3 regions of the Planococcus sp. YIM B11945 genome follow, and region 1 is predicted to be linked to each of the others. Evidence: predicted binding sites of a transcription regulator. Region 1 holds the regulator's gene; each other region holds the start of a gene.
The links. Region 1 encodes Rex, which represses fermentation and respiration genes when NADH is low (regulators of the CRP and FNR family bind a similar motif). Its sites were predicted from a motif close to TTGTGAAATATTTCACAA; they were not measured.

Region 2: a site for Rex is predicted at 5,256-5,273, ahead of ACRRQV_RS10260 (cytochrome C oxidase subunit II). Genes of this name have one in related genera too.
Region 3: a site for Rex is predicted at 6,176-6,193, ahead of ACRRQV_RS07550 (AtpZ/AtpI family protein). Genes of this name have one in related genera too.

The regions. Positions count from the first base shown of each region.
Region 1 is NZ_JBOZWR010000007.1:357,468-367,718, forward strand. Features, by position in the region: gene ACRRQV_RS15215 (tRNA dihydrouridine synthase) at 1-641, opposite strand, end outside; gene ACRRQV_RS15220 (DegV family protein) at 932-1,777, opposite strand; gene ACRRQV_RS15225 (sensor domain-containing diguanylate cyclase) at 2,136-3,077, opposite strand; gene ACRRQV_RS15230 (metal-dependent hydrolase) at 3,492-4,355, opposite strand; gene groL (chaperonin GroEL) at 4,481-6,112, opposite strand; gene groES (co-chaperone GroES) at 6,146-6,430, opposite strand; gene ACRRQV_RS15245 (hypothetical protein) at 6,690-6,833, opposite strand; gene ACRRQV_RS15250 (CPBP family intramembrane glutamic endopeptidase) at 6,887-7,681, shown strand; gene ACRRQV_RS15255 (redox-sensing transcriptional repressor Rex) at 7,713-8,345, opposite strand; gene ACRRQV_RS15260 (ABC-F family ATP-binding cassette domain-containing protein) at 8,477-10,251, shown strand, end outside.
Region 2 is NZ_JBOZWR010000004.1:467,546-477,796, reverse strand. Features, by position in the region: gene ACRRQV_RS10290 (class I SAM-dependent methyltransferase) at 1-588, shown strand, start outside; gene ACRRQV_RS10285 (metallophosphoesterase family protein) at 609-1,373, shown strand; gene ACRRQV_RS10280 (SDR family oxidoreductase) at 1,457-2,464, shown strand; gene yfkAB (radical SAM/CxCxxxxC motif protein YfkAB) at 2,522-3,655, opposite strand; gene ACRRQV_RS10270 (universal stress protein) at 3,801-4,268, opposite strand; gene ACRRQV_RS10265 (Crp/Fnr family transcriptional regulator) at 4,452-5,153, shown strand; gene ACRRQV_RS10260 (cytochrome C oxidase subunit II) at 5,335-5,457, shown strand; gene ACRRQV_RS10255 (cytochrome c oxidase subunit II) at 5,498-5,965, shown strand; gene ACRRQV_RS10250 (b(o/a)3-type cytochrome-c oxidase subunit 1) at 5,968-7,620, shown strand; gene ACRRQV_RS10245 (DinB family protein) at 7,860-8,387, shown strand; gene ACRRQV_RS10240 (GNAT family N-acetyltransferase) at 8,384-8,935, shown strand; gene ACRRQV_RS10235 (GNAT family N-acetyltransferase) at 8,940-9,422, shown strand; gene ACRRQV_RS10230 (VOC family protein) at 9,435-9,815, opposite strand; gene ACRRQV_RS10225 (bifunctional diguanylate cyclase/phosphodiesterase) at 10,068-10,251, shown strand, end outside.
Region 3 is NZ_JBOZWR010000003.1:625,869-636,119, forward strand. Features, by position in the region: gene atpD (F0F1 ATP synthase subunit beta) at 1-135, opposite strand, end outside; gene atpG (ATP synthase F1 subunit gamma) at 689-1,546, opposite strand; gene atpA (F0F1 ATP synthase subunit alpha) at 1,604-3,103, opposite strand; gene ACRRQV_RS07525 (F0F1 ATP synthase subunit delta) at 3,132-3,662, opposite strand; gene atpF (F0F1 ATP synthase subunit B) at 3,659-4,192, opposite strand; gene atpE (F0F1 ATP synthase subunit C) at 4,405-4,629, opposite strand; gene atpB (F0F1 ATP synthase subunit A) at 4,687-5,397, opposite strand; gene ACRRQV_RS07545 (ATP synthase subunit I) at 5,424-5,795, opposite strand; gene ACRRQV_RS07550 (AtpZ/AtpI family protein) at 5,800-6,021, opposite strand; gene wecB (non-hydrolyzing UDP-N-acetylglucosamine 2-epimerase) at 6,268-7,386, opposite strand; gene upp (uracil phosphoribosyltransferase) at 7,406-8,035, opposite strand; gene ACRRQV_RS07565 (EAL domain-containing protein) at 8,180-10,251, opposite strand, start outside.

The DNA of each region.
Region 1 (10,251 bases):
TAATCCGGAATATCGCCGTTGATCGTAAGCAGCGTGTCCGGCGCCACTTTATCGCGCAATGCTTTGATTTCCGGAATCAATTCCCAATGCGCCGGCACAGCGCTCATTTCTTTTTTGGTGCGCAAATGAATCGTCAAATTGGCAACGTCCTGCTCCAAGACATGGGTCAGCCAGCCTCTCCACTCGTCCACATCAGTATATCCGAGACGCGTCTTCACGCTGACCGGCAATCCGCCTGCTTTTGCGGCTTGAATCACTTCCGCTGCGTTATCCAGAAAACGGATCATGCCGCTGCCTTTTCCTTTGCCAGCGACGTTTGCCACCGGACAGCCCATATTGATATCGATTCCTTTAAAGCCGCGCTTCGCCATCCCGATGCTCATTTCCCGGAACTGCTCGGGAATATTCCCCCATATATGCGCAACAATCGGCTGTTCATCTTCGGTAAACGTCAAACGCCCTTCTTCACTGAAAACCCCGTCCGGATTGCAGTAGCTTTCCGTGTTCGTGAACTCGGTAAAAAACACATCCGGCCGCGCCGCTTTCGCCACCACTTTCCGAAAAACCACATTCGTGACTTCTTCCATCGGCGCCAAAACAAAAAACGGCCGCGGCAAATCACGCCAAAAATTTTCTTTCATCTTCAACTTCCAATCCTTTCATTGCAGGATGGAAGGCAAGCCCTTCATCCAAAAAATTCTTCATGCGTCTATGCTGAAAATACAAAATATCATCTATAGTTATTGCGTCATCTCATTTTTCTTAACCTTGTATAGTTTACATTAGACACGCGTTCCGGGAAAGTAGTTGATACTTTTCTTAATTCCATCAAAATTCTGCATCCGAATCTTTATAAAATTTATTTAGTATATGAATGTACAATACTTCTTCTACCTATCAAGCTTTTTCTCTTTAAATTAAGAATGAGAAATTAGTAAGCAACCCAGCTTAATCCCGTAGTTCCTTCACCCGCGTGCACACCTACACAAACACTAAGTGGAGCCACTTGAACTTTTAACACAGGAAACTCCTGCAAGAGCTCGTTTTTCCAAATTTCTGCATCAGCTGCATTATTGCAATGAATTACTGCAACTTCTGATACACTGCCTGCAGCCATAGCGGTGCGCAGTGCAGAAACTACCTGGTTTTTTGCCCGCTTATTTGATCGGACTTTCTCTTTCATGACCGTCTTGCCATCTTCAAACGTAATGACCAATTTGATATTCAATACATTGCTCAAAAATGTCTGTGTTCCGGAAACACGCCCACTTTTATGCAGCTGGTTTAAACTTGATGGAATAAAGAATAAATGGGATTTAGTCGCCATTTCATTAAGCTTTGCCACAACTTCTTCTACTCTTTTGCCTTCTGACAACAGCTCAATGCCGGCTTCAATCATTTTAACCATTGGAAAAGAACCGATTTTTGAATCAATTGTATACACGTTGAAGTCGGTCATCTTCGCAGCCGCCTGTGCGCTTTCAAATGTACCCGAAAGGCTGCTTGATAAGTGTAAAGCAATTGCAAGATCGTATCCTTCACGCTGCAGTTTTTCATATAAGGAAACCATCTCTCCAAGTGCAGGCTGCGAGGTTTTGGGGGAGACTTTTGCTACGCGTAATTTATCATAAAATTGTTCCTGGGTAAGATCGCTCGACTCTCTATAGACTCCATCCGGAAAAACCACACTAAGAGGCAGAACGTACACATCATGCTGTTGAATGAACGCTTCATCTAGTTGGGCAGCTGTGTCCGTAATCCAAGCTATTTTCATCATAAAAATTCTCCTTTAAATGCCACTCCATAGGGAAAGCAGCTCTCTTCTATGGAATAATTTACAGGACAAATAAATAGGCTCACAGTGACAGCTGTCATATACAGAAGTAGTTTTAATTCAACTGTCATAATTTGAACTTAAATTTTCATCTTCAATAGTTGAAAAAACGCAAAAGACCGTTAATCCAATGAAGGATTAATGGTCTTTTTTACTGTTTCTTTAAATAGCTAATTGTAAAGGTGACGATGATTTTATTCAAAAAATCATCACTTTTTTCAAACAACGATTGCAAATACTGCCGCTTAATTATTTAGAAGTTTGAGAATCGATCACAGAATCTATCATTTAGAACAGCCGCTTAAAAGAATTTATACGTGTTCTTTCCAGCTGTTTTTGCCCGGTATAAGGCCTCATCCGCATTTTTAAGAATGGTGTTTAAATCAGTATTGCTCCCGCCAGAATAAGAGGCAATGCCGATGCTTGTGGAGAGTTGATACTGGGCATGCCATGTACTTAAACGGCCGAGTACATGTTCCGCTCGCTCATTCATTTCCTCTTGGCTCAGTATGTATGGGAAATGCACGATAAATTCATCTCCGCCTAACCGGACCGCAAAGGCATCCTCGTACTCTGCTGCAAATTTTTCAAGCTTAGACGCGACTTCTTTTAACACCAGGTCCCCGGTATCGTGACCGTGTATATCGTTGACCTTTTTAAATCCATCCAAATCAAGAAAGAATACCACTCCCCCGGATTCAGAATGGTCTTCAAAAAATCTGGAAAGGTAATGCCTGTTGTATAGTCCCGTCAACGAATCACGAGAGGCAAAGCGCTCCAGAACCAAATAATAAGAAAACATCCTGACTATTCTTTGAAGCAAGGTGATGCTCTTCTTATCAAATTGGCTTTGTTCATGATGCACCGCACATAATGTCCCGAACCGCTCTCCATTAATAAAAGAAATAGGAATGCCCAAATACGACTTAGCATTAATACTCTCAAGTGTATTTCTTAATTCCGACGGACAAGTTTGTTCCCTAATGTCTTCATAGACTAATGGTTGTTTGCTTTCAAAATCAATCCGATCACAAACCGTGTCGCTAAGGTTAATCGCCATTCCTTCCGTCAAGAGAATACTTGTATCATGATTTGAAAGCTTTAAGACAATTTGTTGGGTATCGCTGAAAGAAGTTAAATAAATCAATTGATCCGGCAAAATTTCTTTTGCAAGATCCAGCACATCTCTAGCCAGCTCATCAAAATTTTTATACATTTGCAACTCTTGTAACGTGATCGCCATAAAGCACCTCAATTATTATCGTAATTTGTTTCAATTGGTTGATCGAATCATTAAGCAAACTACGTATACTTTAAATACAACATGCGTAAACATAGTTTAACCGCTTACATTTAAGTACATCGTTTTACTATATTCTTACATAACAACTAGGAATCGCCCAATAATTTGATTATATTTTGAGCGCCAGTTATTAAGTAAGACTCTTCGACTAAATTGTCTAATAGTACAAGTGTATCATTTTCCATGGTACATAAAAACAGCCTATCGCAAAAACAAAAAGAACTTTAATCCCATTATCTTAGGATTTAAGAGTTCTCTTTAGTGGTTAGTATTCCAGTTATAGACTGATTTTATATAGTGCAGTTTATGAATGACTTGAGGAATAGAACCTTCATTAAGTGATCCTATTTGCTTTTACCTCTCAATATATTCAAATAGAAACGACTGTCCATTCTGGTAAAAACGCGGGTCATATACCCCGAGCCTCTTACCGTCATCCACTATCACCACAAAAGGAGACCATTCGTAGAGTGTTTTTGCTTCAGGGCGCTGGGAGAATAAATAATCGAGATCCGCTTCTTGATTAGACCTTAAAACATATTTTTCTTTTTCTTCCTGAAACAGATTATCCTGAAAAATAGTCACCGTATCATCTTGTTTCGCAACGACTGAATACGTCCAAGGGATGAAACCGGCAGAGAGCGCGACCTGGTCGTATTTTTCATCGTATTGGTTGTAAATGAGTAACCCTTGAACGCTTTGAATCATAAGATGCAGACACATAAACACCCAAGCCATTTTGAAATAGTAAGGCGACTTTTGCTTGTTCTTTTTCGACAACACAAAAGCGGCCCCCATAATGATCCAGAAGACAATATCAACAATGGGAATGGTTCCGAAGGTAATGCGCGTATTTAAAAAAGGTTCCAGATAGCCCGTTCCCCAGGCATTAAACAAATCACTCGTATCGTGAATAACGACAGCGAGCCATCCCAGTAAAAACAGCTTTTTATCTTTCACTTTAAAAATAGCCATGCAAATAAAAAAGAGCAAAGCTGCCCATAGCGGCGTCAGGAAAATAGAATGTGTGATACCCCGATGCCACATCTGGTATTGACCTGCCGTATCCCACAAACGGGAAATCACATCGATATCGGGAACCAGGCTCGCCCCTACCGCCGTCGCCAAATAAGCGCGCTTGTGATTTTTATCCATCTCTTTTTTATCCACCGCTCCGTATAGTGTCAGCCCAAATAAGGTATGCGTTATGGTATCCAAATTGCTGCCTCCAATATATTGTTATCTTTGTATGAATGAATTGTACTACAATCAGGCAATAAGAGAACGCAAAAAGCGCCAACTCCCGGTAAAGGAGTTGGCGCTTTTAAATTTTGGAGAGTGGCTTACATCATGCCGCCCATACCGCCCATATCAGGCATTCCGCCCATTGGTGCTGCTGGTTCTGGAATATCTGCAACTACTGCTTCAGTCGTCAAGAACATGGCCGCTACAGAAGCTGCGTTTTGAAGTGCTGAACGCGTTACTTTCGTTGGGTCAACGATTCCTTCAGTCAGCATGTTCACCCATTCGCCGTTTGCAGCGTTAAAGCCGATTCCAGCTTCTTCTGATTTCAAACGGTGAACGATAATTGAGCCTTCAAGGCCAGCGTTCGTTGCGATTTGGCGAACCGGTTCTTCCAAAGCACGAAGAACGATGCGTACGCCTGTTGCAACGTCGCCCGATTCTGTTTCAAGAAGTTCAGCCACACGGTTGTAGACGTTTGCAAGCGCCGTACCACCGCCCGCAACGATTCCTTCTTCTACTGCTGCGCGAGTTGAGTTCAACGCGTCTTCGATGCGAAGTTTGCGCTCTTTCAATTCGGTTTCAGTAGCCGCTCCAACTTTGATTACTGCAACGCCGCCAGCTAATTTCGCTAAGCGCTCTTGCAATTTTTCTTTGTCGAATTCAGAAGCGGATTCTTCAAATTGGCTGCGGATTTGAGATACGCGTGCAACGATTTTTTCAGTATCGCCAGCGCCTTCTACGATCGTTGTGTTTTCTTTTGAAACGACAACTTTGCTTGCGCGTCCAAGCTGCATAATGTTTGTTGATTTAAGATCAAGTCCAATTTCTTCTGTGATAACTTCAGCGCCAGTTAACGTTGCGATGTCTTCAAGCATCGCTTTGCGGCGGTCGCCGAATCCTGGAGCTTTAACTGCCACAGCATTGAACGTTCCACGGAGTTTATTGACCACAAGTGTAGCAAGTGCTTCCCCTTCAACATCTTCAGCAATGATCAACAACGGTTTGCTTTGTTGAACCACTTGCTCAAGGATTGGAAGGATTTCTTGGATGTTGTTGATTTTCTTGTCAGTCACAAGAATGAATGGGTTATCAAGGACAGCTTCCATTTTCTCGGAATCTGTTACCATGTATGGTGATTGGTAACCGCGGTCAAACTGCATTCCTTCAACAACGTCAAGTTCAGTTGTGAATCCGCGTGATTCTTCCAAAGTGATAACGCCGTCGTTGCCAACGCGCTCCATCGCTTCTGCGATCAATTTGCCTACTTCATTGTCGCCAGAAGAAATCGCTGCAACTTGCGCAATCGATTCTTTGCCTTCGATCGGTTTTGAAATTGCTTGCAGCTCAGTTACAGCTGATGCCACAGCAAGCTCAATCCCGCGACGAATGCCTACTGGGTTTGCCCCAGCAGTTACGTTTTTCAACCCTTCGCGGATCATCGCTTGCGCTAGAACCGTTGCAGTTGTTGTACCGTCACCTGCGATGTCGTTTGTTTTTGAAGCCACTTCTGCCACAAGTCTCGCTCCCATGTTTTCAAAAGCATTCTCAAGTTCGATTTCTTTCGCGATTGTCACACCATCATTAGTAATCAACGGCGAACCGAATTTTTTATCAAGAACCACGTTGCGCCCTTTTGGCCCAAGTGTCACTTTTACTGCATCTGCTAATTTATCTACGCCTTTCAGCATCAAGCTGCGTGCGTCTTCGCTAAACTTAATATCTTTTGCCATTTTTAGCTTCCTCCTAATTCGATTGAGTTATTTTTAGCCTAAAATTGCTAGGATGTCGTTTTCACGTAAAATTAAGTATTCGTTGCCTTCGTATTTTAATTCAGTGCCTGCGTATTTCGAGAAGATGATGCGGTCGCCTGCTTGGACGTCCAATTCAGTGCGCTGTCCGTTTTCACGGATAAGTCCATTACCTACAGCGATCACTTTGCCTTCTTGCGGTTTTTCCTGAGCCGATCCTGGCAACACGATGCCGCTTGAAGTTTTTTCTTCCGCTTCGATGAGTTCAATAATTACACGATCTCCTAATGGTCTCAACAATTGAAACACCCTCCTCAAATAAATTAACTAGTCTACATTAGCACTCTCACGTCTTGAGTGCTAACCCAATACTCAGTTTAATAAAAACCGCTCTCTTTTGCAAGCAGGAACATTTACTTTTTTTCAATTGGTGCACAATTTAAATATTAAACTGTCCTTTTCACTGGTCAGATTGCAACACTTATAGAGGGAGAGCCGCCTTCGCTTTTCTTATTGTCCAGTCTCCAGCGGCTAGCCTCTCGAGTCGCTTCGGTCTTGGTTACCATAGTAAATTAGTTGAAACCGCTGCTCCTGTAGCACTGTGTGCTTCGTCGCAAATCGATGGCCCAAATCCTTTGGTCCATCGATTGCTTGTCGAGGCTGAACAGCCGCCTCCGCTTTTCTTAATATCTTTGCGAATCATTTTCGAAAGCTCTACAATAGAAGGAGGAATGGAAAACGAAAGGAATTTGATGAATGAAAACAAAACCTTCGAATGGCAGCGGCCTCTTCTTCAAAAAAGACGGACAACGAAAACCGAAACGTTCCGCAAAGCGCACACCGTTTTACGTTTTGCTAATTTATATCGCCGCGCAATTGTCGCCTATTTTAGCCGTAGTTCCCACTTATAATTACTTCCTTGGCCAAGGAATGGATTCAGAAACTGCTCAATTGGCGACTTCCGGCTGGCTGGTCGTGATTTCCATGATGATTGGGTTCTTTTTCATCATGCTCCTCATAGCGAGAGACAAAAAATTCTTTGATATTTGGAAAGGCAAGAAATCCTCAATTTGGGCAGCTATTGGCTGGGGCTTTATCGGCTTTCTTCTTTTATTGGTTGGGCAATTAATTGCAGCAAATATTGAAATTGCCATTGGCATAGAGCCTGGTTCTGAAAACACGCAAAACCTTGTGACTATGGCAGAAGTCGTTCCTGCACTTCTTCTGTTTGTTGTCTTAATCGGTCCGATATTAGAAGAACTGGTTTTCCGGCGCGTAATTTTCGGCTCCCTAAACCAAACGACTAATTTCTTTATCGCAACCGTGCTCAGCGCCCTAGTGTTCGCTCTTGTGCACATGGAATTTTGGCACCTATTGATGTATTTTACAACTGGCTTGATTCTTGCGTTTCTTTACCAAAAGACAAAACGCATCATTACGTCGATCATCGCGCATGTTTTATTGAACGGCTATGTTATGGTTTTGCAGTTGAATCAGGAAAAAATCATGGATTTCCTGAAGCGGCTCGAAGAATTGCAAAAGCTGCAATAAAAAAACCTTTCCCATTGCGGGAAAGGTTTTTTCAATTTTGTTTAATTTGGTAGATTAAGGTTTGCAGCTCTACAGATAAATCGATGGTCTGCACGCGAATATGCGCCGGAACCGAAATCCGAACAGGCGTGAAATTTAAGATCCCTTTGATGTTTGTGTGTGCCAAGCGGTCTGTCACTTCTTGCGCTGAACGGGATGGAACGGTCAAAATGACCAATTCAATGCCATATTCTTTGATTTTTTCTTCAATTTTATCGGGATGGTACGTGTCGATGCCGCTAATTTGTTCTCCTTCTTGCGGGCTGTTGGAATCAAATGCAACGGTAATTTTCGTGTTGTGGTTTCTGTGGAAGTTGTATTTCAAAAAAGCGCTTCCCAATCCCCCGACACCGATCAACGCAACATTCGTCGCTTCGTCCTGGTCCAAGGTCTTTCTAAAAAAAGCGAGAAGCTCCTGCACGTCGTATCCATATCCTTTTTTTCCAAAGGCACCTAAATGGGAAAAATCCCGCCGAATCGTTGCTGAATCAATTTTCATAGCGTCGCTCAGCTCTTGCGAAGAAATTCGTTTTTGCCCGGCGTTCGCGAAGTTTTGAAGGAAACGGTAATAGAGCGGAAGTCTTTTTGTGGTGGCTAGAGGAATTTTTGCTGCTTCTTGTAACATCGCTTTCGCACCCTCCTGAGCTCGTGTTAAATCGATTCCATCTTACATTAGGAAAGCCGATATGTAAAGGCACGGCTAATTGCGAACCGGCCGCGCATCGGCTACACTGATATAGAATAGAGGTGACCTATATGATTGTATTGCAAGTAAACCAAGTCCATAAATCGTTCGGAGCCGATGAAATTCTCTCCGGCGTAAAATTGGAAGTCCAGCACCGCGACCGGGTGGCATTAGTCGGACGCAATGGCGCAGGCAAATCCACATTATTGAAAATCATTTCCGGTGAAATGTCGTATGACAGCGGCGATATCATCATGCCGAAAGACTTGACTGTCGGTTATTTGGAACAGCAATCCGCGTTTGAATCCACTGCTACGATATGGGACGAAATGATGTCGATTTTCGTTCATTTTCGTGAACAAGAAAACAAACTTCGTGAGCTGGAACAGCAAATGGCTGATCCCGCCGTTTATAATGACGCCGCTTTATACGAAAAAGTTCTGAAAGAGTACGACCTCCTTCAAATTCATTTCAAAGATTCGGGCGGTTACCAGTTTGAAGCAGACACCCGTGCGATCTTGCATGGCATGAAGTTCTACCCGGAAGATTACGGCAAGCCGATTGTTTCGTTATCGGGTGGCCAAAAAACGCGTTTATTGCTGGCGAAGCTTCTTCTCAGCAAACCGCAGCTGTTGATTCTCGATGAGCCGACCAATCACTTGGACATTGAAACATTGAGCTGGCTGGAGAATTACTTGAAAAACTACCCAGGCGCGATTTTGATCGTTTCGCATGACCGCTACTTCTTGGATCAAGTCGTGACGATTGTCTATGAAGTTTCCCGCCACCGCGTCAAAAAGTATACCGGCAACTACAGCCGTTACTTGGACGAGAAAGCGAAGCAGTACGAACTCGACCAAAAGCAATTTGAAAAACAGCAAGGTGAAAAAGCCAAGCTTGAAGACTATGTGCAGCGCAATTTGGTGCGTGCTTCCACCACCAAAATGGCGCAAAGCCGAAGAAAAATCTTAGAGAAGACCGACTGGATGGAAGCGCCGGACGGCGATGAAAAATCTGCACGTTTTGGTTTTACGATTGAAAAACAAAGCGGCAATGATGTATTGAACGTCCAGTCGCTTGCAATTGGCTACAGCGCAAACCCGGTATCTGAGAACATTTCCTTTAAACTGTACCGCCAGGAAAGCTTGGCGCTTGTCGGACCGAACGGCGTCGGCAAATCCACACTGCTCAAAACCATTATAAAAGAATTGCCAGCGCTTGCTGGTGATATCCATTACGGAACAGGCATTCAGTTCGGCTATTACGACCAAGAACAAGCCAACCTGAAAGGAAATAAATTGGTGCTGAACGAACTGTGGGACGATTACCCGCACATCAACGAAAAAGACATCCGCAGTGTGCTGGGCCGTTTCTTGTTTTCAGGAGACGATGTCTTAAAGCCACTGTCTTCGCTTTCCGGCGGTGAAAAAGCACGCGTGGCACTGGCAAAGCTGATGATGCAAAAAGCCAATGTCCTTCTTCTGGATGAGCCGACCAACCATTTGGATTTGGACAGCAAAGAAGTTTTGGAAAATGCCTTATTGGATTATCCCGGAACCATTCTGTTCGTCTCCCATGACCGCTACTTCATGAACCGCATTGCCACAAAAGTGGTGGAATTGACAGCTGGCGGCACCACCGATTATTTGGGCGATTATGATTACTACGTGGAAAAGAAACTGGAACTCGAAGAGCTGAAAGCTTTGGATGCGGGAATCACGGCAGCTGTCAGCAAAAGTACACCAACCGTCTCTACTTCTCAAATCGATAAAGAAGCCAAAAAGTTGGAACGCCAGCTAATGCGGCAAGTTGAAGATACAGAACAGGAAATGGAAAAACTGGACGG
Region 2 (10,251 bases), on a different contig from region 1:
TATGACGAAACGGTACAGATTAGTGAAGAAAATAATTTGTACCCGTTTGCTGGGTATAAAGCAATTTTGAATTTAATTTTCAATGAAACGATGCAAAAAGAGAAATCGTATATTTTCGACATCGGATTTGGAACCGGTATTTTAACGAGCAACCTTTATGATCATGGCCATCATATAGATGGAGTAGATTTTTCTGCCGAAATGATTGCGTTGGCCCAAGTGAAAATGCCAGCTGCTAATTTGATGGAGTGGGACATTACCAATGGATTGCCTGAAGCCATAAAAGAAAAAAGCTATGATTCCATCATCAGCACATACGCATTGCATCATTTAGAAGATGAACAAAAAGTGGTCTTCATCAAAGAACTGCTGTCTTTGTTAAAAAAGGATGGAACTATTTACATCGGGGACATCGCGTTTAGAACTCGGCAGCAATTAGAGACATGCCGGCAAAAAAGCATCGGCTATTGGGATGAGGACGAATTCTATTTTGTTTACGAAGAACTGGCTGCGATGCTCGAAAAGATTTGCAAGTGCGAGTTTTCTCCAGTTTCACATTGCGGAGGCGTTATCAAGATTTCCAACTAACTGCAGAAAGAATGGTGTATATGAAATTTGCAGTAATTACAGATGTTCATGGCAACGCGCCGGCGCTGAAAGCAGTATTGGCGGAAATTGACGGACTGGCGGACATTGAACATATTTTTTGCTTGGGTGACATGATTGGAATTGGCCCGGATACGAACCAGGTGTTGGAAATGCTGTTTGCGCGAGATGACGTCTCAATGATGACAGGAAACCACGACGAAGCCGTTTTGGCATTGGCAAAAGGGCAAGAGCATCCACTGAGCCATCGGCATGTGAAAGAGCATCATCAATGGATTGCGGAAAGAATAGATGCAGCCTTCGTGGAGAAACTGGCCGGATTGCCACGCGTTATACAGAAAACAATCAATAACAAGCAGGTTTTATTTACGCATTACCAAATTGAAGACAAAAAAATGCACGTATCCATTGCCAATGATCCGTTTGCGGTTATTGTCGAGCCAAATCTGCCGAATTTGGAGCAACTGTTTAATGGGAGAACGGAAGACTTAATCTGTTTCGGGCACCACCACCCGCTTCAGTTCTTCAAAAATGAGGAAACCGTTTTTCTGAATCCCGGTGCATTGGGCTGCACTCATAAACCGCTGGCACCCTACGCTATCGTTAGTGTTGAAGAAGAAATTAAAGTTGAATTAAAAGAAGCCGCATACGACAATAAGGAGTTTTTACAGTCGTATGAAAAACTAAAAGTGCCGGAACGGGAATTCATATTAACCGTTTTTCATGGCGATCAACTGAAGCACCAATCCCGCGCAAACAATTCTTGAATGCAGCGGGTTTAAACGGTTAAGCCCCTAAACCATCGGGTAAAGACTGAATAAACGCGTTCAAGGAGGGAATCATTGGAATTATGGGCCTAAAATTGAAAAACCTCAAAGACCAAGTTGTTATAGTTACAGGAGCCTCTAGTGGAATCGGATTGGCCACGGCCAGAATGGCAGCCAAAAAAGGCGCCAAAGTTGTGGCGGCAGCTCGAAATGAAGAAGCGCTGCGGGAATTGGTGAACGAACTGAGAAGCCAAGGGCATGAAGCGACGTTTGTCGTGGCGGATGTTGGAAAAGAAGAAGACGTCAACAAAATCGCCAATGCGGCAATCCAGGAGTTTGGCCGTTTTGACACGTGGGTCAACAACGCAGCCGTCTCCATTTTCGGCCATATGTTGGAAGTAAGCATTGAAGACATGCGCCGTATGTTTGATACCACGTTCTGGGGCGTTGTTTACGGCATGCGCGCAGCGGCGAAGCATTACATCGATCGCGGCGAACCTGGAGCCATCGTCAATGTCGGAAGCCTCTACGGAGACCGGGGCGTCGTATTGCAGTCGACGTATTCGTCTGCGAAATTTGCGGTTCACGGCATGACAGAAAATGTCCGGATGGAAATGGAAAAAGACAACGCGCCGGTTTCCATTTCATTGATTCATCCTGGGCGCATCGATACGCCATACAACGAACATGCCCACAGCTATGCGGAACGGCAGCCGGCGCATATCGGCATGATTTACAAGCCGGAAGCCGTAGCGGATGCTATTTTGTTTTGCGCCGAACATTCGAAGCGGGATATGTACGTCGGCTCGCAAGCGAAGATGACGGCATTGCTTGGCCGCGGAGCGCCTCGCTTTACCGATAAATTGATGGAAGTCTTGATTTATCCGACGCAATTGGACAACCGGCCTTCTCGTCCAAAAGAAGACAGCGCGTTATACAAAGCGGGCTACGGCATGCATGAACGCGGAACCAATAAAGGCCTCGTCCGCGGGAAAAGCTATTACGTCCAGGCGACGAAACGCCCAATGCTAACAGCGGTCGCGTTGGCAAGCGTCGGCGCGTTGATTTGGAATGCGGTTAAAAATAAATAACTTTCTATAAAGAAAAGCCTTTCCCGCAAAACAATGGGAAAGGCTTTTTGCAATATTTTATTTGAACGAGGCATGCGCTTTTCGTGTTGTAAAATCTTGTTCCGGGTAATAAGCGTCTTTGACCAACAAATTCGGTCCGAGGCAGGAAGCCGCAGGGCAGTGGCAGCTGATGGTTTTTGCGAGCGGGCGGTTGAGCCAGCTGTCCAGCATCGCCGGAAGCGAATCGGTTTTGATATTGCCCATAGGCGGCGTATCGCCGAAATCCGTGACGATTACATCGCCTGTAAAAATATTAACGTTCAAACGCGACCGCCCATCTGGATCGTTGCGGACCGTCACGTTTTTGCTTGCACGGATGCGCTGCAGCAATTTCACATCTTCTTCATTGGAGCTGCACGGATAAAACGGCAAGGTGCCAAACAACATCCATGTATTTTCATCGCGGTGGTCGAGCAAGTCGTGTATGGCTTTCCGCGTCTCGTCGAGCGACAGCACTTCCAGCAGCGAAGCGAAATCGCTCGGGTACATCGGATGCACCTCGTGCCTAGCACATTTCATTTCTTCGATGATTTGTTTATGGATTTTGGCAAGGTGCGGCAATGTCCGTTTGTTGAGCATCGTTTCCGCTGACACCATCACACCGGCTTCAGCAAGCGCCCGGCTGTTATCGATCATCCGCTGGAATTGTTCGGCCCGCCGTTCTCTTGAAGGCTGCCGTTCCATATTGGCGAAGCCGCCGTCGACAAAGTCGTCGATCGTTCCCCAGTTATGCGAGATGTGCAGTACGTCCAAATAAGGCGCAATGAGCATATACCGCTCAAGCGGCATCGTCAAATTGGAATTCATTTGCGTTCGTACGCCGCGTTCGTGCGCGTATTTCAACAAAGGCAACACGTAGCGTTCAACCGATTTTTTGGAAAACATCGGCTCGCCGCCTGTCAGGCTGATGGTCCGCAGATGCGGAATTTCATCCAAACGGGCTAGCAGCAAGTCGATCGGCAGCGCTTCTGGATCTTTCGGCGCCAGCATATAGCCGACCGCACAATGTTCACATCGCATATTGCATAAATAAGTCGTGGTGAATTCAATGCTCGATAAGGTTAGTTTTCCATGTTCTTGTATATCCATATAAGCTTCCCATGGATCGTAATCCGGGGTAATTTGTTTGGAAAGGTGTGCAGCAATTGTCATCATTAAGGACTCCCATAATTTTTATCACTGTTAATTATGAACTTGCCTGGCCGGTTCTACAAGATGGTTGGGAAATGTCGTATTTTTCTGTTAGGGAATAAAAGACAAAACGCCTTTCCCTTGTGAAAAGGAAAGGCGCTATGGTTTATACGATGGTGTCTTTAGCGGCATCCGGTGAGGTTCGGACAATCAGCACATCGCATTTGGCGGAGCGGACAATGCGTTCGGAAACGCTGCCCATCAAAATGCGTTCGGCTGAGTTCAATCCTGTCGCTCCGCAAACGATCAAGTCGGCATTCAACCGTTTTGTCAACTCTACAGGAATTTTCGTCTTAGGTGAACCCGTTTCAACAATGACGTTCACATGGTCCAAACCAGCATCAGCTGCATATTCTTTATAGATTTTCATTAAATCCTCAGCTGCTTTTTTAGCCTCTGTAGCAAAGGCTTGTCCATAGGCTTCAATGGATCCAAAAGATCGGTTGTCAATGATGCTTACCAAATTCAATGTAGCGTTATTGCGTGCCGCAATCGCAACCGATTTTTTGAAAGCATCAGCGGCTTGGTCAGAGCCATCTACTGCTACGATAATGTTTGAATACTTCAATGTCATGGCGTATTCCTCCTTATCCTATACATGGTTAATTCGATAAAGAAGAGGTCCACTCCTTCTATTTACTGAATATTAAAAAAATCTATGAACTCTGCAGAAAAAAATTATCATCTAAAAGGAAAAGAATGTGGTACTCTGTAGGATAAGGAAACGAGAATTTATTTTAGGGAAGGATGACTCATTTTGAATGAAGAAACGGCAAGCTTAAATTTGTCTTCTGAATTGAAAGAGCTGCTTTCCGTTCGCCATATTGTCAAAGACTTTCCGAAAGGCGCTTATTTGTTTCAGGAAGGCGATGCGATCGACGGGATTTACATGGTCCGCAAAGGAAAAGTTCAAATCGGAAAAGTGACGCCGGATGGCCGCGAACTGACCTTGAAAATCTGCGGAGCCAATCAACTCGTCGGAGAAGCTACCGTTTTTTCAGCTCCGGTAAAGTATATGCTCGACGCCAAGGCAATTGAAGCGGTGTCCTGTGCCAAGATTGCCTTAACCGATTTAGAAGAAGAACTGTTGCATAACGCTAAACTTGCGGCTGCTTTCATGAAGTGGATGGGCATCGACCAGCAAAAAACGCAGACGAAATTCCGCGATCTGCTGCTTCACGGAAAAAAAGGCGCATTGTATTCCACATTGATCCGCTTGAGCAATAGCTACGGCGTGCCAAAACAAGACAGCATTTTAATCGATATGCATTTGACCAATCAAGAGCTGGCTAATTTTTGCGGCATGACGCGGGAAGTCGTCAACCGCATGTTGAGCGAGTTGAAAAAACGGGACATCATTTCCTTTGCCGAAGGAAAAATGACCATCCACGATCTTTCCTATTTGAAAACTGAAATCAATTGCGAAAACTGCCCAATTTCGTTATGCAAGATTGATTGAAAGCCTTATACAGCAAGCCTGCACCGGATAATCCGGTGCAGGCTTTTTCTATTTGGACGCTTTTTGTCTGAAATTTGACAGTCGGAAAGAAAAATATGCCAGGTGTGATTTATGTCACAATGTCGAAAGCCCTGATGGACTACGCTAAAGACAAGAACCACAAACAGAAGAGGTGAACAAAATGGAAAGAAAAGACGAAACGCCGGACGTGAATTTGAAAGGCACGCTCGTCAGTGTCATGGCAGTTGGCATAATTATCATTGTCATGTGGGTCACCGTGTACTTGTTATACACCGGAAGATAAACGGAGTTTGGACAAGATGGAAAAGAAGGAGTAGGTAATCATGCATTTTCACAAATACGAAAAAATTTGGCTTGTTTTTGGCATCGTTTCGCTCGTAATCTTTTTGAGCGTGGTGGGGATAAGCGCCTTTGCACACGACCACACGCCAGCAGGCGGAATGGAGACAATCGATCCGAAAAAAGTGAACGAAACGGCACCGTTCGATAAGCCGGGAGTTGCGCAATTGGATGACGATACGTACCAAGTGACGATTGTCGCCATGGCGTTTGGCTATAACGCACCCGACATGAAAGTGCCCGCCGGCAAAGAAATCATTTTCAAAGTGACCAGCACCGATGTGGTCCACAGTTTTACAATCGATAACACGAAAGTCAATATGATGGTCGTTCCAGGCCAGATTACAACCAAATCCTATACGTTTGATAAACCCGGCAAGTACTTGATTCTTTGCAATGAATACTGCGGATCCGGGCATCACATGATGTTTAACGAAATTGAGGTGTACTGATCATGATTGCTGCACAAGATCGAAAATTAGCGTTATGGAATATCGGCGTCGCCTACACGGCCTTTCTCATCGGCACGTTATGCGGGCTGCTGCAAGTTTTTATCCGCAATGATGCCATCAAGCTGCCAGCATGGCTCGATTATTATCAAATTTTAACGGCGCACGGCGTTTTATTAGCACTTATTTTTACGACTTTCTTTATTTTTGGCTTTTTTACAACTGGCATGAGCAAGAGTCTTGGAAACTTTGGACCGAAAGTCTTGCTGTTTTCATGGATCGGCTTCGCCGTCACATTGATCGGTACCGTTTTAGCTACAGTGATGATCGTTTCAGGCGAAGCATCGGTCATGTATACGTTTTATGCGCCGCTTAAAGCGAGCGGCTGGTATTATGTCGGATTGGCGCTGTTTGTCGTTGGGACGTGGATCAGCAGCTTTGCATTGGCTGCCCATTATCTCGTCTGGCGGAAGAAAAACAAAGGCCAGCTAAGCCCGCTGTTCGCCTTTATGACGGTGACGACCATCATTTTGTGGATCATCGCTTGTTTAGGGGTGGTCGCTACGGTATTGATTCAATTTATTCCGTGGGCTTTCGGCTGGGCGGACACCATCAATGTGGAATTGAGCCGTTCGCTGTTCTGGTATTTCGGCCACCCACTCGTTTATTTCTGGCTGCTGCCTGCCTATATGGCTTGGTATGTCATTGTGCCGAAACTGCTTGGCACGACTGTGTTCAGTGATTCACTGGCGCGTTTATCATTTGTCTTGTTTATTCTCTTTTCCATTCCCGTCGGTTTCCATCATCAATTGACAGAACCCGGCATCTCGAATTTCTGGAAATTCCTGCAGGTCGTCTTAACCTTTATGGTCATCATTCCCTCGCTCATGACCGCATTTTCCATGTTTGCGACATTTGAAATTTCAGGGCGCAAAAAAGGTGGAAAAGGCTTGTTCGGCTGGTTCACCAAACTTCCGTGGAAAGACGTCCGGTTCACGTCCATTTTCATCGCCATGGCGTTCTTTATTCCAGGAGGCGCGGGTGGAATTATCAACGCCAGTTTCCAGTTGAACGAAGTGGTCCACAATACGCTCTGGATCGTCGGCCATTTCCACATCACCGTCGGGACGCCAGTCGCAATGACATTCATGGGTCTGACGTTTTGGCTCGTTCCGTATTTGACCGGCCGCAAATTCACGAAGGCGATGCAGCGATTAGGATTTGTCCAAATCATCACGTGGTCGATCGGCATGCTGTTGATGTCGACCGCGCAGCACGTCTTGGGCCTTCTCGGTGCACCACGGCGTACCGCTTACTCCAGCTACAACAATCATCCGTCTACATTGGAATGGTTTGACGGCATCTTGACCAATCATGTAACGATGGCGATCGGCGGGAGCATTTTGTTCCTGTCAGCAATGCTGCTCATTTACATCGTGGTCATGACGATGTTCTTGTCGCCAAAAGCTGTCCGTGAAAAAGACATCGTTGAATTTCCGATGGCGGAAAGCGGTAAAGCCCACACGCCGAAGTTTCTTGAAAACTGGTGGATTTGGATCGGCATTGCGTTCGCACTAATCTTCATTGCCTATGCAATTCCGCTGAGCGACATGATTCACCATGCGCCTCCGGGGGCAGAAGGATTTAAAACATGGTAGGAGTTGAGCAGAATGTTAATTACCTTATTGTCCATGATGGTTATCTTTATCGTCTTTACCGCGATGTTGGTTGAAATCAGCAGTTTGGAAGAAGAATAAATAAAATGCGAAAAGGCGGATTCTTTCAGAATCCGCCTTTTTTGCATAGTTCAATTATACCACTTACAGCAAAGAATTTTCAGTCTTTTATTTTCCCGGAAAGTTGGTAAGGTTAGAGAAAGCAACAAAAGGAGGAAACGATGATTGATTACCGTGTGGCGCCACTAGAAGGATTCACTGAAAAAATAGGGGAATTGGTTTTTATGCTCGAACATGTACGCAGCGTGACCGTGCAGGAAGTCAGCAAATTGAGCCGAAACGCGCTGGACACAGCGGGGGAAGCAGGAGGAAACTCTATCGGTGCGCTGCTTTCCCACATGGCGGCTATCGAAAAAGCCCATCAGCTGATCTCATTTAAAAAGCGGAATTTTACTCCACTGGAATACGCAGAATGGCGGACTGTGCTTGAATTGGGTGAAGAGGCAAAAACCGTTATTCAAGGAAACGATCTTGATTTTTACGTTGAGCAGCTGAGAGAAGTGAGAACGGCTACGTTAAATCAATTTCGCAAGTTCGATGACAGCTGGCTTTACGAGGAAAGCGCCTGGCCGAACGGAACGCCTTATAACCACTATTATTTGTGGTTCCATGTGCTGGAAGATGAAATCAACCACCGGGGGCAAATCCGGACAATCATGCGGCAGATAAAGAACGGAGGGTTTCAATGAAAATAACCATGCAAACTCAAACTGTTTATTATCGAGAAATGATTGGGGAAGATTGGCGGCACGTTCATGAATATGCCTCGCAGGAAATCGTTTCCAAGTACCAGCCGTGGGGGCCGAATACGCAGAAGGAGTCTCAAGCTTTTGTGGAAGAAGTGATTAAGGAAGCTAAGCGCAAGCCAAGAATCCGTTTTGTCTTTGCCATTGTCTTAAAGGCAACCGGAAAAACGATCGGAGCGGGAGAATTCAATATCCGCGATGCGACAAACAAAACCGGGGAAATTGGCTATATCGTCAATCCAGAATATTGGGGAAAAGGGATCGCCACGGAAGCGGCCCGCTTTTTGCTCGACTTCGGTTTTGCTGAACGGGGGATGCACCGCATTTTCGCCACATGTGATCCCAAGAACGCGCCTTCTCATAAAGTGCTGGAGAAAATCGGTATGCAAAAAGAAGGCCTGATGCGAGAAGATATATTAATGAAGGATGGCTGGCGCGATTCGTTGCTGTTCAGCATATTAAAGCCGGAATGGATGGAAGGATCGAGGTGAAAACATGGACGTAAAGTTGGAAAAAGCAGACGCATCGGACTCACCGGTGCTGCACGAAATGCAAAAAGCGGCGTTTTGGCCGTTGCTTGAAAAATACAAAGACGTTGAAACGAGCCCGGCAGCCGAGACGCTGGAACGAGTGACATCAAGGATAACGCATCGTGAGGGTGTTTTTTGTAAAATATGGGCAGATGGCAAGCTGGCTGGGGCAATCAATATAAAATGGAAAGAGGACGAGCGGTTTTGGATCGGCCCTTTGTTTGTCCTTCCTGAATATCAAGGAAAAGGAATTGCCCAAGAAGCGATGCGTCAAGCAGAAGTACAGCATCCTCAAGCAAAGTCATGGGAACTCGCGACTTTGCTTGAGGAGCGGGGAAACTGCTATTTGTATGAAAAAATGGGCTTTTCCAAAACAGGGAAATACGAAAAACTCAATCATTTGGCCACTTTGGTTTATTATCGAAAAAGTTGCGGCCATAAGTTGTAAGGGTACTTTTTCTTAGCGGCTCTCCATGACAGCAAAATAATTATCCTCAGCATCTGCAAAATTGAACACTTTGCCAGTGGGCATTGTTACCATTTCACCGACTGTTACATGGTTGTTCGAAAGGTCTTGATAAAGTTCTTCAAGATTTTCAGCAAAGAACATTAAAGACGGCGTGCCCAAATTGAGCTCGGGCGACATTTCGGCGATTAACGCTTTGTCGTGCAGGATGATGCAGGTTTCTGCGTTTAAGGAAGGAGCAATTTCAATCCAGCGCATACCCGACCCATTTGTTTCTTCGGAAACAACAGTAAATCCTAATTTTTCGGTCCAAAATGTTGCTGCTGCGTCTTGGTCATTTACGTATAACATGATCTGTCCCACTTTTTGAATCATCACACTGCTCCTTTTTCGTTTTGCCATCCTCTTATTATAGTTTTTTATTTCAGAAAAATTCAACAACTTTTTAACTAAAGAATTTGACTTAACATGCCGATTAACTAGTAAGGACGGCCGATTATTTTATCAAGGGCAAAGGAAAAAAGAATGGCTGCACTAGCTAAATAGAAATAGGCTAACGTTGTTTTCTCTGCTAAAATTACTGAAGTGATGAATTATTTAAGATACGAGAAGTATGGGAGATGCCAGATGAAGCTGAAAATGAAAACAGCAGGAATGATTGGAATAACAATGGGAGCCTTCATTATTGTGCTTTTCTTGTTTATTCGACCGCTCATAATAGATGATGCGAAATTGATGGATGAAGAATCGCTCAAAACCGATCGTGCCCGCATTGAAAGCTACATAGATTCCGAATCGGTAGACCTGCAGC
Region 3 (10,251 bases), on a different contig from region 1:
AGTTAAAGTAGTAGGCGCTTGTCCGGGACGATTAATAGTTACAGTTAGGGCGTTGTAGATTTCTGGAAGATGGCCTTCTGAAAACTGAATGTCTACAACCGGACCCATAACTTGAAGAACGTGTCCTGTGTTCATGCTGTTCCCTCCTGTCTTACTTTTGTCTATCGGTCATTCTTTTTTTACAGCAGCAGGACTCCCGCTTGAATAGTGGGAGGACTGTCTGCATATTTTACTATATATGTTGAACTAATGATCCCCACTTATAGATATTCCGCAAAACAGCTGCGAAGCTATTGGTCGAAGGTACTTCGACCGGTAGCTTTGCGACGAAGTGCGCAGCACTGCAGGAGCAACGCTCTTTCATGTTTCGAAGCTAGCGTAGCGATGCAGAAACAGTACGGGTTTCTCCGCTATTTTGCTCCATATCTCCTACCTGCTAGCAGTAATATGGCTATTATGCTGATCAACTCTTCTAATAGTAAGAAATCTCTTAGCTTCGGCGCGTCCAAAGGCTAGGCGAAGCAATAAGACGAGTGTTTTTCTCGGCTTATTGCGGGAGCCAAAGAGGAACCCAAAGGATTTGGGGACCTCTTTGGCGACGAGCTTGCGCAGGAGCAATATTCTTTGCTCTTCCTAAAGCGACCGAAGCGGTGTATAGAATCATTTTCCCAGTTCAACATGTATACCTTTATTCTAAAGCTGCAGCTCCGCCGACGATTTCTGTAATTTCTTGAGTAATCGCAGCTTGGCGCGCACGGTTGTATACAAGTGTCAATCCGTTAATCAAATCACTTGCGTTGTCGGTTGCACTCTTCATTGCTGTCATAGAAGCAGCATGTTCGCTTGCTTTGCCGTCAAGAACCGCACCGAAAATCAAGCTTTCTGCATATTGAGGAAGAAGAACTTCCAAAATCGCTTCTGCCGATGGATCGAACTCATACGAAGCAGTAGACGTTGATGGTTGGATATCCGTCAACGGCAGAACTTTCTTTTCAGTAACGTCTTGTTGAATTGCTGAGACAAAGTGATTGTAGTACATATAAACTTCGTCATACGTACCCTCTGAGAACATACCAACAGCTTTTTGCGTAATTTCTTTAATGTCTGCAAATGTAGGATGATCCGGAAGCGCAATTTTGCTCTCAAGAATCGTCATTCCTTGTTTTGCAAAGAAATCCCGACCTTTTCGGCCAATACTAAGAATAACAAACTCATCGTTGGATGTATGGCGTTGGCGGATTTTAGCCATTACGGTACGTAAAATGTTGCTGTTGTACCCGCCTACTAATCCACGGTCCGATGTGATGACTAAGTATGCGGTTTTCTGAACCGGACGTGTATTCATCATCGGGTGGCTAGTGTCACTCGATCCTGCAGCAATTGCAGATACGACGTCCTGAATTTTGCCCATGTAAGGAACGAACGCTTTCGCGTTTACTTCCGCACGGTTCAATTTCGAAGCAGAAACCATTTGCATAGCTTTTGTGATCTGGCTTGTTTTCTTAGTAGAGGTAATTCGGTTTTTTATATCGCGTAAAGATGCCACTGGTATTTCACCACCTTATTATTTTTTATTCTTATTCGAACGAAAGGATTGGTCTAATTAAGCGAATGTGCGTTTGAATTCGTTGATTGCAGCAGCAAATGCTTCATCAGATGGCAATTTTTGCGTTGTGCGAATATGATCCAAAATTTCTGTGTGGTTCAAATCCAGCCAGCTAGTCAATCCAGCTTCAAAACGTTGAATGTCGCCGATAGCGATATCGTCAAGGAATCCACGAGTCAAAGCGTAGAAAATAACAACTTGTTTTTCAACTTTGATCGGATTGTTCAGGTCTTGTTTCAATACTTCAACAGTACGTTTCCCGCGCTCAAGTTTCGCAGCAGTTGCTGGATCCAAATCAGAACCGAACTGAGAGAATGACTCAAGTTCACGGAACGCTGCCAAGTCAAGGCGCAATGTACCCGCAACTTTTTTCATCGCACTAATTTGTGCTGAACCACCAACACGTGATACAGAAAGACCCGCGTTGATCGCCGGGCGTACACCCGAGAAGAATAAATCAGACTGAAGGAAGATTTGTCCGTCAGTGATTGAAATTACGTTTGTTGGAATATAAGCTGAGATGTCCCCTGCTTGTGTTTCAACGAATGGCAACGCTGTGATTGAACCTGCTCCAAGAGTTTCGTTCAATTTTGCAGCGCGCTCTAACAACCGGGAGTGCAAGTAGAAAACATCCCCTGGGTATGCTTCACGGCCTGGCGGACGGCGAAGTAGAAGTGACAATTCGCGGTAAGCCGAAGCTTGTTTTGTTAAGTCATCATAGACGATCAATACGTGTTTGCCATCAAACATAAACTCTTCCGCCATTGAAATACCTGCGTAAGGAGCAAGGTACAATAATGGAGCCGGTTGAGAAGCTGATGCCGTTACAACGATTGTGTAGTCAAGTGCGCCGTTTTTGCGCAAAGTCTCTACTACGTTACGTACTGTCGATTCTTTTTGTCCGATTGCTACATAGATACAAATCATGTCTTGGTCAGCTTGGTTCAAGATCGTGTCGATCGCTACAGAAGTTTTACCTGTTTGGCGGTCACCGATGATCAATTCGCGCTGTCCACGGCCGATTGGCACTAATGCATCGATTGCTTTAATACCAGTTTGAAGCGGTTCATGTACCGATTTACGGGCCATAACGCCTTGAGCTGGGCTTTCGATTGGACGAGTTTTTGTAGTGTGGATCGGGCCAAGGCCATCAACTGGCTGTCCGATTGGGTTTACAACGCGGCCGATAAGTTCCGGACCTACTGGAACTTCCATGATGCGGCCAGTACGGCGCACTTCGTCGCCTTCTTTGATGTCTGTGTATGGGCCAAGGATAATGATACCAACGTTATTGGCTTCCAAGTTTTGTGCCATACCAACTACGCCGTTCGGGAACTCAACAAGTTCTCCGGACATAACGTTGTCGATGCCATGAACGCGAGCGATACCGTCACCGACTGTGATTACTGTACCGATGTCGTCGACTTTCATCTCAGATTGATAGTTTTCAATCTGCTGCTTTATTAAAACGCTGATTTCTTCAGCTCTGATACTCATGTATGTCACCCTCTCATAATTTCTAAAATTAACCGATCAATTGACGCTGTAGGCGCTCAAGTTTCGAGCTGATGCTGCTGTCATAAATCTGGTTTCCGATTTGAATGCGCATGCCACCAATAAGAGACGGGTCAATGATATTTTCAATTCGCAATGCTTGTTTTCCAACTTTTTTTGCAAAAACGGAGGAGACAGAGGCACGTTCTTCTTCTGTTAACGGACGGATTGAATAAACTTTCGCATCTTCAATGCCCATTGCTTCATTAGCCAATTGAATAAAGGCGTCTGCAATGCCAACGACTTCATCCAACCGTTTGCGGTCTGCGATCAACAGCAGCGTATTCAACACAAACTCATTTGCTTGGCCGAATAATTGCGTGATGACTGCTCTTTTTTTATCTGCTGCCAGTGAAGGGGACTTCAAAAGTTCCATAAGTTCAGGATTTGCCATGAACGCTTGTTTCACTTCGCGCAAATCCTGCTCCACTGATTCGATAACGCTGTGCTGGCGTGCGGTTTGGAACAATGCTAGTGCGTAACGTTCTGAGACTTGGCTCATCGACCGTCGCCTGCCTTCGCAATCGTTTCGTTTATCAACTGACGGTTGTCTTCTTCAGAAATTTCTTTGCCCAATACTTTCGACGCTGCAAGCATTGACAATGCCACAACTTCATCACGGACTGCAGAAAGCGCTTGTTCTCTTTCGTTCGCGATTTCTTGGACTGCCGATTCTTTCATGCGGCCTGCTTCAGCACGAGCATTCGAAATGATATCCTCACGCGAAACTTCGCCTTGTTTTTTAGCATTTTCTACGATTTGCTGAGCTTGTGTACGCGCTTCTTTCAACAAGTTGCGCTGCTCTTCAAGCAATTTTTGTGATTCTAGGCGGCTCTTTTCAGCCGTTTCAATTTCACCAGCAATCAAGTTTTCACGTTCTTGCATAACACCCATCAACGGGCCCCAAGCGAATTTCTTCAGCAAGAGCATCAAAATGATGAAGACCGCGAGTGTTGCGATGATGTCTCCAGTATTCAAAAACTTAGGCGCATGCGATTCTGCTGCACCAAGTACAAGATAATCAAAAAACACGATTGTTTCACTCCCTTCAAGAGCCTAAATTCACATTCTTCTATAGTAAGATCTAAAGTTTAAGATGTTTTTTCAAATATCAAGTTAAAAGAGATAAGCATAAATGGCGAAAAATACACCGAAGCATCCTCGCCATTTAGCCCTTTTTATTGTTCAAATTCAGTGTCCAGACTCCAGCGCCCAGACTTTACGGGCGCTGGCGCTTTTCGTTATTAACGGTTCATTGTGATGAACGCGATAACTACAGCGATGATTGGCAATGCCTCAACCAATGCAACCCCGATGAACATTGTTGTTTGAAGTACTCCGCGTGCTTCTGGTTGACGAGCGATACCTTCAACTGTTTTAGATACGATAAGACCGTTACCAATACCTGCGCCTAGTGCTGCCAAACCTACTGCGATTGCTGCTGCTAATAAACCTAATGAACCTGTCATTTAATGTGTCCTCCTCAGGATAGTTGTTTTTTTGTGCTCAGGTTGAGCGTTTTATACTTAATGGTCGTCGCTTACTTTATGCGATATATAAACCATCGTTAACATAACAAAAATAAATGCTTGAATTGCCCCGATAAAGATCGAGAACCCTTGCCATGCCATCATCGGAACGATAGCTGAAGCAAATCCTACAATACCGGTGCCGCCAAGGCCTGCCAATAAACCTAGCAAGATTTCCCCGGCGTAAATGTTTCCGTAAAGCCGCAGACCAAGTGTCAGCGTATTTGCGAAATCTTCAATGATGTTAAGCGGCAATAAGAAAGGCAGCGGCTTAAGATAACCCCCTGCATAGCTTTTCAATCCTCTCATCTTAATGCCGTAATAATGGCTTAAAAGGATGACTGTTGCAGCAAGCGTCATTGTTATCGTTGGGTCAGCAGTTGGCGATTTCCACCAAAGGTCTCCATTGATAATAATTGAAAACGGCAACCCTAACATATTCGAAACAAAAATGAACATGATCAGCGTAATTCCAAGAACGTGGAACCGTCCGCCTGTTTTCCAGTCCATATTGCTTTTGATAAGGCCTTTTACAAAATCCATGACCCATTCCATGAAATTTTGCATACCTGTCGGTTTAAGCTGCAATCTCCGTGTAGCAAAAAATGCAATTAGGAACACGATAAGAGCGGCTACAATAAGCATCATTACGTTCGATAAGTTAAACCACAAACCGAACACATGATACATAGGAGCTCCATGATCCACGATAGTTTCACCTCTCTTTCCACAATCTAATAGTGTTTCACGTGATAAACAATTCGTTCTGCCAAAAGCAGAACATACGGAACCATCAAGCCGATGACCGTACTGATCAAATGGATGTGCTCTGCGAATAAAAGTGCTATCGCCACAGCAGCAACCCCCGAAGCAAACCGTAATGCCGTTCCAAGCGAACGAACCTTCGAGCCTTCTGCCACCGCCCGGTCAAACTTTTCCATCCTCCGCACCAGGATCCACATATTATAAATGCCGAACAAAGTTCCGATTATAAGACCTGCAAAAATCGTCTGATATGGAGTAAATCCCCAACCTATGACGAAAGCCGCCAGGATGAAATAAATCATTCTTTTGAGTCTTGTATAAATCTCCCTGAGTCCATCCATTTTTTCACTTGTCTCCTGATTCGAATTTTTGGACGGTTTGAAGCATCGCCCACACGCCAATGGCTAGACCTGCGAGCAGGCAGATGATTAAGAAAAGCGGGGCGGTTCCGAATTGTTCATCGAGCCACATACCTGTGAATAGACCGATGAGCACGGACCCGACAAGTTGTGAGAGAATGGCACTGTAAAGCGCCATTGCTTGTAAGGGACTTTTTGTTGGGCGCATGATAAACCCCTCGAAATTCGTTTTGATTTGACATTTTATCTCTAAAAAAGAGCAGTCGCATCAGGCTTTCAGAACAACATCTTTATGTATGAAAACCTTCTCATGCATACCCTTTGTAAGCATACAATAGGGGTAAAATCATGTCAATTAGTAGACGTGAAAAACTTCACAAGCGATTTCACGCCGACATATTGTTGACAAATTTGTTAACTAATGTCCAAGCGGCTGTATTAGCCGCTCAAAATTTTATTTCCCTCTAAAGTATTCGTGCAGCGCTTCTACAATTCGGCGGGAGGCTTCTCCGTCTCCATACGGATTGGACGCACGCGACATTCTTTCATAAGCAGCAGGATCAGTCAGCAATTCTTTCGCAAGACCATAGATATTTTCTTCTTCAGTCCCTGCCAGTTTCAGCGTACCCGCATCGATGCCTTCCGGGCGCTCCGTTGTATCGCGCAGCACCAGAACCGGCTTGCCAAGCGAAGGTGCTTCTTCCTGCACCCCGCCGGAATCCGTCAAGATAATGAAAGAACGCGCAGCGAAATTATGGAAATCCAACACTTCAAGCGGTTCGATCAAATGGATGCGCGGGTCTCGGCCAAGCACTTCGTCCGCCACTTCACGGACAGCAGGATTCATGTGTACCGGATAGACCACTTGGATGTCTTCGTGCTCTTCGATGAGCCGCTTGATGGCACGGAACATGTTACGCATTGGCTGCCCTAAGTTCTCACGCCGATGGGCCGTTAATAAAATCATACGGTCCGAGCCGATCTTCTCAAGAATCGGATGGCTGTATGTTTCCCGAACCGTTGTTTTGAGTGCGTCGATCGCCGTGTTGCCCGTAATGTAAATCGTTTCTTGCTTTTTGTTTTCTGCCAGTAAATTTTGCGCTGATTTTTCAGTCGGCGAAAAATGGATATCGGCTAAGACGCCGGTCAACTGGCGATTCATTTCTTCCGGGTACGGTGAGTACTTATTATGTGTGCGAAGCCCTGCTTCCACGTGCCCGATAGCTATTTGGTTATAAAAAGCGGCAAGGCTAGCGACAAATGTTGTTGTCGTATCACCATGCACCAATACAATATCCGGCTGTGCTGTTTTCATGACTTCATCCAGCCCATTCAATCCGCGGACAGTAACATCGCTGAGAGTTTGGCGTTCTTTCATAATGTTCAAATCATAATCTGGCGTAATTTGAAACGTTTCCAGCACTTGGTCGAGCATTTCCCGATGCTGGGCAGTAACGGTAACAAGCGGCTCAATCGTTTCCGGATACTTTTGAAGTTCCAGCACGAGCGGAGCCATCTTGATCGCTTCCGGACGCGTGCCGAATATCGTCATTACCTTCCACTTTTTCGTCAACCTAATCAACCTCTTTTTTTTATTTCGTTCCGAACAAACGGTCTCCGGCATCGCCGAGCCCTGGAACGATATAGCCATGGTCGTTTAACTTTTCATCCAATGCGGCGATGTAAACGTCCACATCCGGATGCGCTTCTTGGAATGCTTCGACGCCTTCCGGTGCCGCAATGATGCACATGAAACGAATTTTCGTCGCACCGCGTTTTTTCAAAGAATTAACCGCTTCAATCGCAGAACCGCCTGTTGCCAGCATCGGATCTACTACGATAAACTCGCGTTCTTGCACATCGGATGGCAATTTCAAATAATACTCGACCGGCTGCAAGGTTTCAGGATCGCGGTACAAACCGATATGGCCAACTTTCGCAGCTGGAATCAGTTTCAAAATGCCGTCTACCATGCCAATGCCAGCGCGCAAAATAGGAACGATGCCCAATTTTTTTCCCGCTAAAACTTTTGATGTTGCCATTTGAACTGGAGTTTCCACTTCAATTTCTTTCAGCGGCAAATCTCTCGTAATTTCAAAAGCCATCAACGTCGCTATTTCATCAACCAATTCCCGAAACTCTTTTGTTCCAGTCGATTTGTCGCGGATGTACGTCAATTTGTGTTGGATCAACGGATGATCAAAAACATAAACTTTACCCATGGCTAATCTCTCCTTTTCACACATTATCTTAAATAGTATATCAGAAATTTAGCCCTCCGAGTGATTGAGAGAAGCATTACAAGTATTCAGTTTTTTTGGGGGTGAATGCATCCAAACAAAAAACCGGAGCATTTTTGCTCCGGTTTACAATCGATTTGCTTCTTCAAGCGGCATTGGTTTATAAAACAAATAGCCTTGGCCTACTTTGCATCCAAGCGTCTCAAGAAGCTTCCGCTGCTGTTCGGTTTCAATTCCTTCAGCTACCGCCAACATGTTTAAGTTTTCCGCTAATTGAACGATAGTGCGGACAATCGCCAATGTTGCGGGTTCGTGCATATTGGAAATAAACGACCGATCGATTTTGATTTCACTGACCGGCAATTTTTGCAAATAGCTAAGCGATGAATAGCCGGTTCCAAAGTCATCAACCGAACTGGAAAAGCCGTATGCCTTCAACTGTTTGAAAACTTTATAAGCCGTTTCAATATCAACAAACCCAATGCGTTCAGTGATTTCGAGTTGGATCCAGCGATGATCAATTCCATAATGCTCCATGGCGTCCACAAGATGCGGAATAAAAGAATGATGGAAAAAATGGTCGGACGAGACATTGATTGCCACTTGATACATCCGGATTCCTTGATCTTGGCGTTTTTTCAGCCACGTCAACACTTGCTTTAAAATGGATTGCTCCAATAAGTGGATTTTGCCGTTTTTCTCCGCAGCCGGTATAAAAAGATCCGGAGCTACAAAGCCCAATTCCGCGGAATACCAGCGTGCCAGCGCTTCAAAACTGAGAATTTCTCCAGTTGCCAAATCCACTTTCGGCTGAAGATGAACGCTGATTTCTTCTTTCCGGAGCGCCGCTGTCAATTCATTGGCAATTCGCAAGTCTTTCATACTAAATTCATCATGCTCATTTTCGTAATAGCAAAACGATTCGCCCGCCCGCAATTTGGCTTTTGACAGGGCGCTGTCCGCATAACGGATCAGCTCTTCGCCATCCTGCTGCTGCGGCGTAATGAGCGCTACTCCTATTTTCAACGTAACAAACAGTTCCAAATCCCGAATCACCGCAGGCTCTGCTGCTGCTTGGGCAATCATCTCGAGGTAATCCGGTACCTTATCCAATGGCGTCATGCAAAACAACGCAAGTGTAGAATCTGAGAACCTGGCTAAAAGCGGCTCGCCCGGCAAATTAAGGCGGCTAAAGCGCTTGCCGAACTCGAACACAAGTGCATCCCCTGCCCGGTGGCCGTATTGGTCGATGACTTTCGTATATTCATCGGCTGAAATAAAGGCAATAAATCCTTCTTTTTTTTCTTTGATCATTTCGGCCAGTTCGTTTCTGAAATAATGGCGGTTCGGCAAATCCGTTTCTTGATCGGTATACGCTAATTGCAAAATCTCCACTTGTTGCTGGGAATATTTTATAGTCACTGCCACAATCGACGCAATTTGCTGAAGAAAGTTTAAGTCTTTTTTATGCGGTTTGTTTGCCTCCGAAAAATAAATGCCGAATGTGCCGATGGGTGTTTCCGCTGCACTTAAAATGGGCATCGACCAGCTCGAAATCAAATTGAATTCATCGACGAGATCATGAAGATTTCGCCACAAGAAATGCGTTTTCATGTTTTCTACGACAACCAATTCTTTTTTGTGAAAAGCAGCGCCGCATGTCCCCATTTGCTCTTCCGCCAGCATGCCGTCGACAGCGTCGCGATATTCTTTTGGCATGGAATTTCCCGCTCCAATGCGGAAGCGGTTGTCTTCATCGACAAGCATAATCGTGCATTTTGTGCCATCCTGGAAAAACGACTCTGCCGTATTGCACGCTTTTTGCAACAAAGCACTCAGCATATAGCCTTTTTCAATGCCATCGTACGTTTCTTGCTGCAATTTAATGAGCGCATCAGAACGCTTTCGGTCTGTTATATCGCGCTGCAGCATCAGTGTCAACTGCAGATCGGTTTCCGGAAAAGGCAGCGGCTGAATGGTGATTTCATTCCAAAATGGAGATCCGTCTTTCCGGTAATTGACGATTTCAAAAACTCCAGCTGTTTGCGTTTCCGAACACTTCCGAATTTCTTGGCTAATAAAGCGATCGGTTTTGTCTCCATGCAAAAAACGGCCATTTTGGCCAAGAACTTCTTTTTCGGTGTACCCGATCATCTTGTAAAAAGCCTCATTCGCATAAACGACAGGATGGTCGTCTT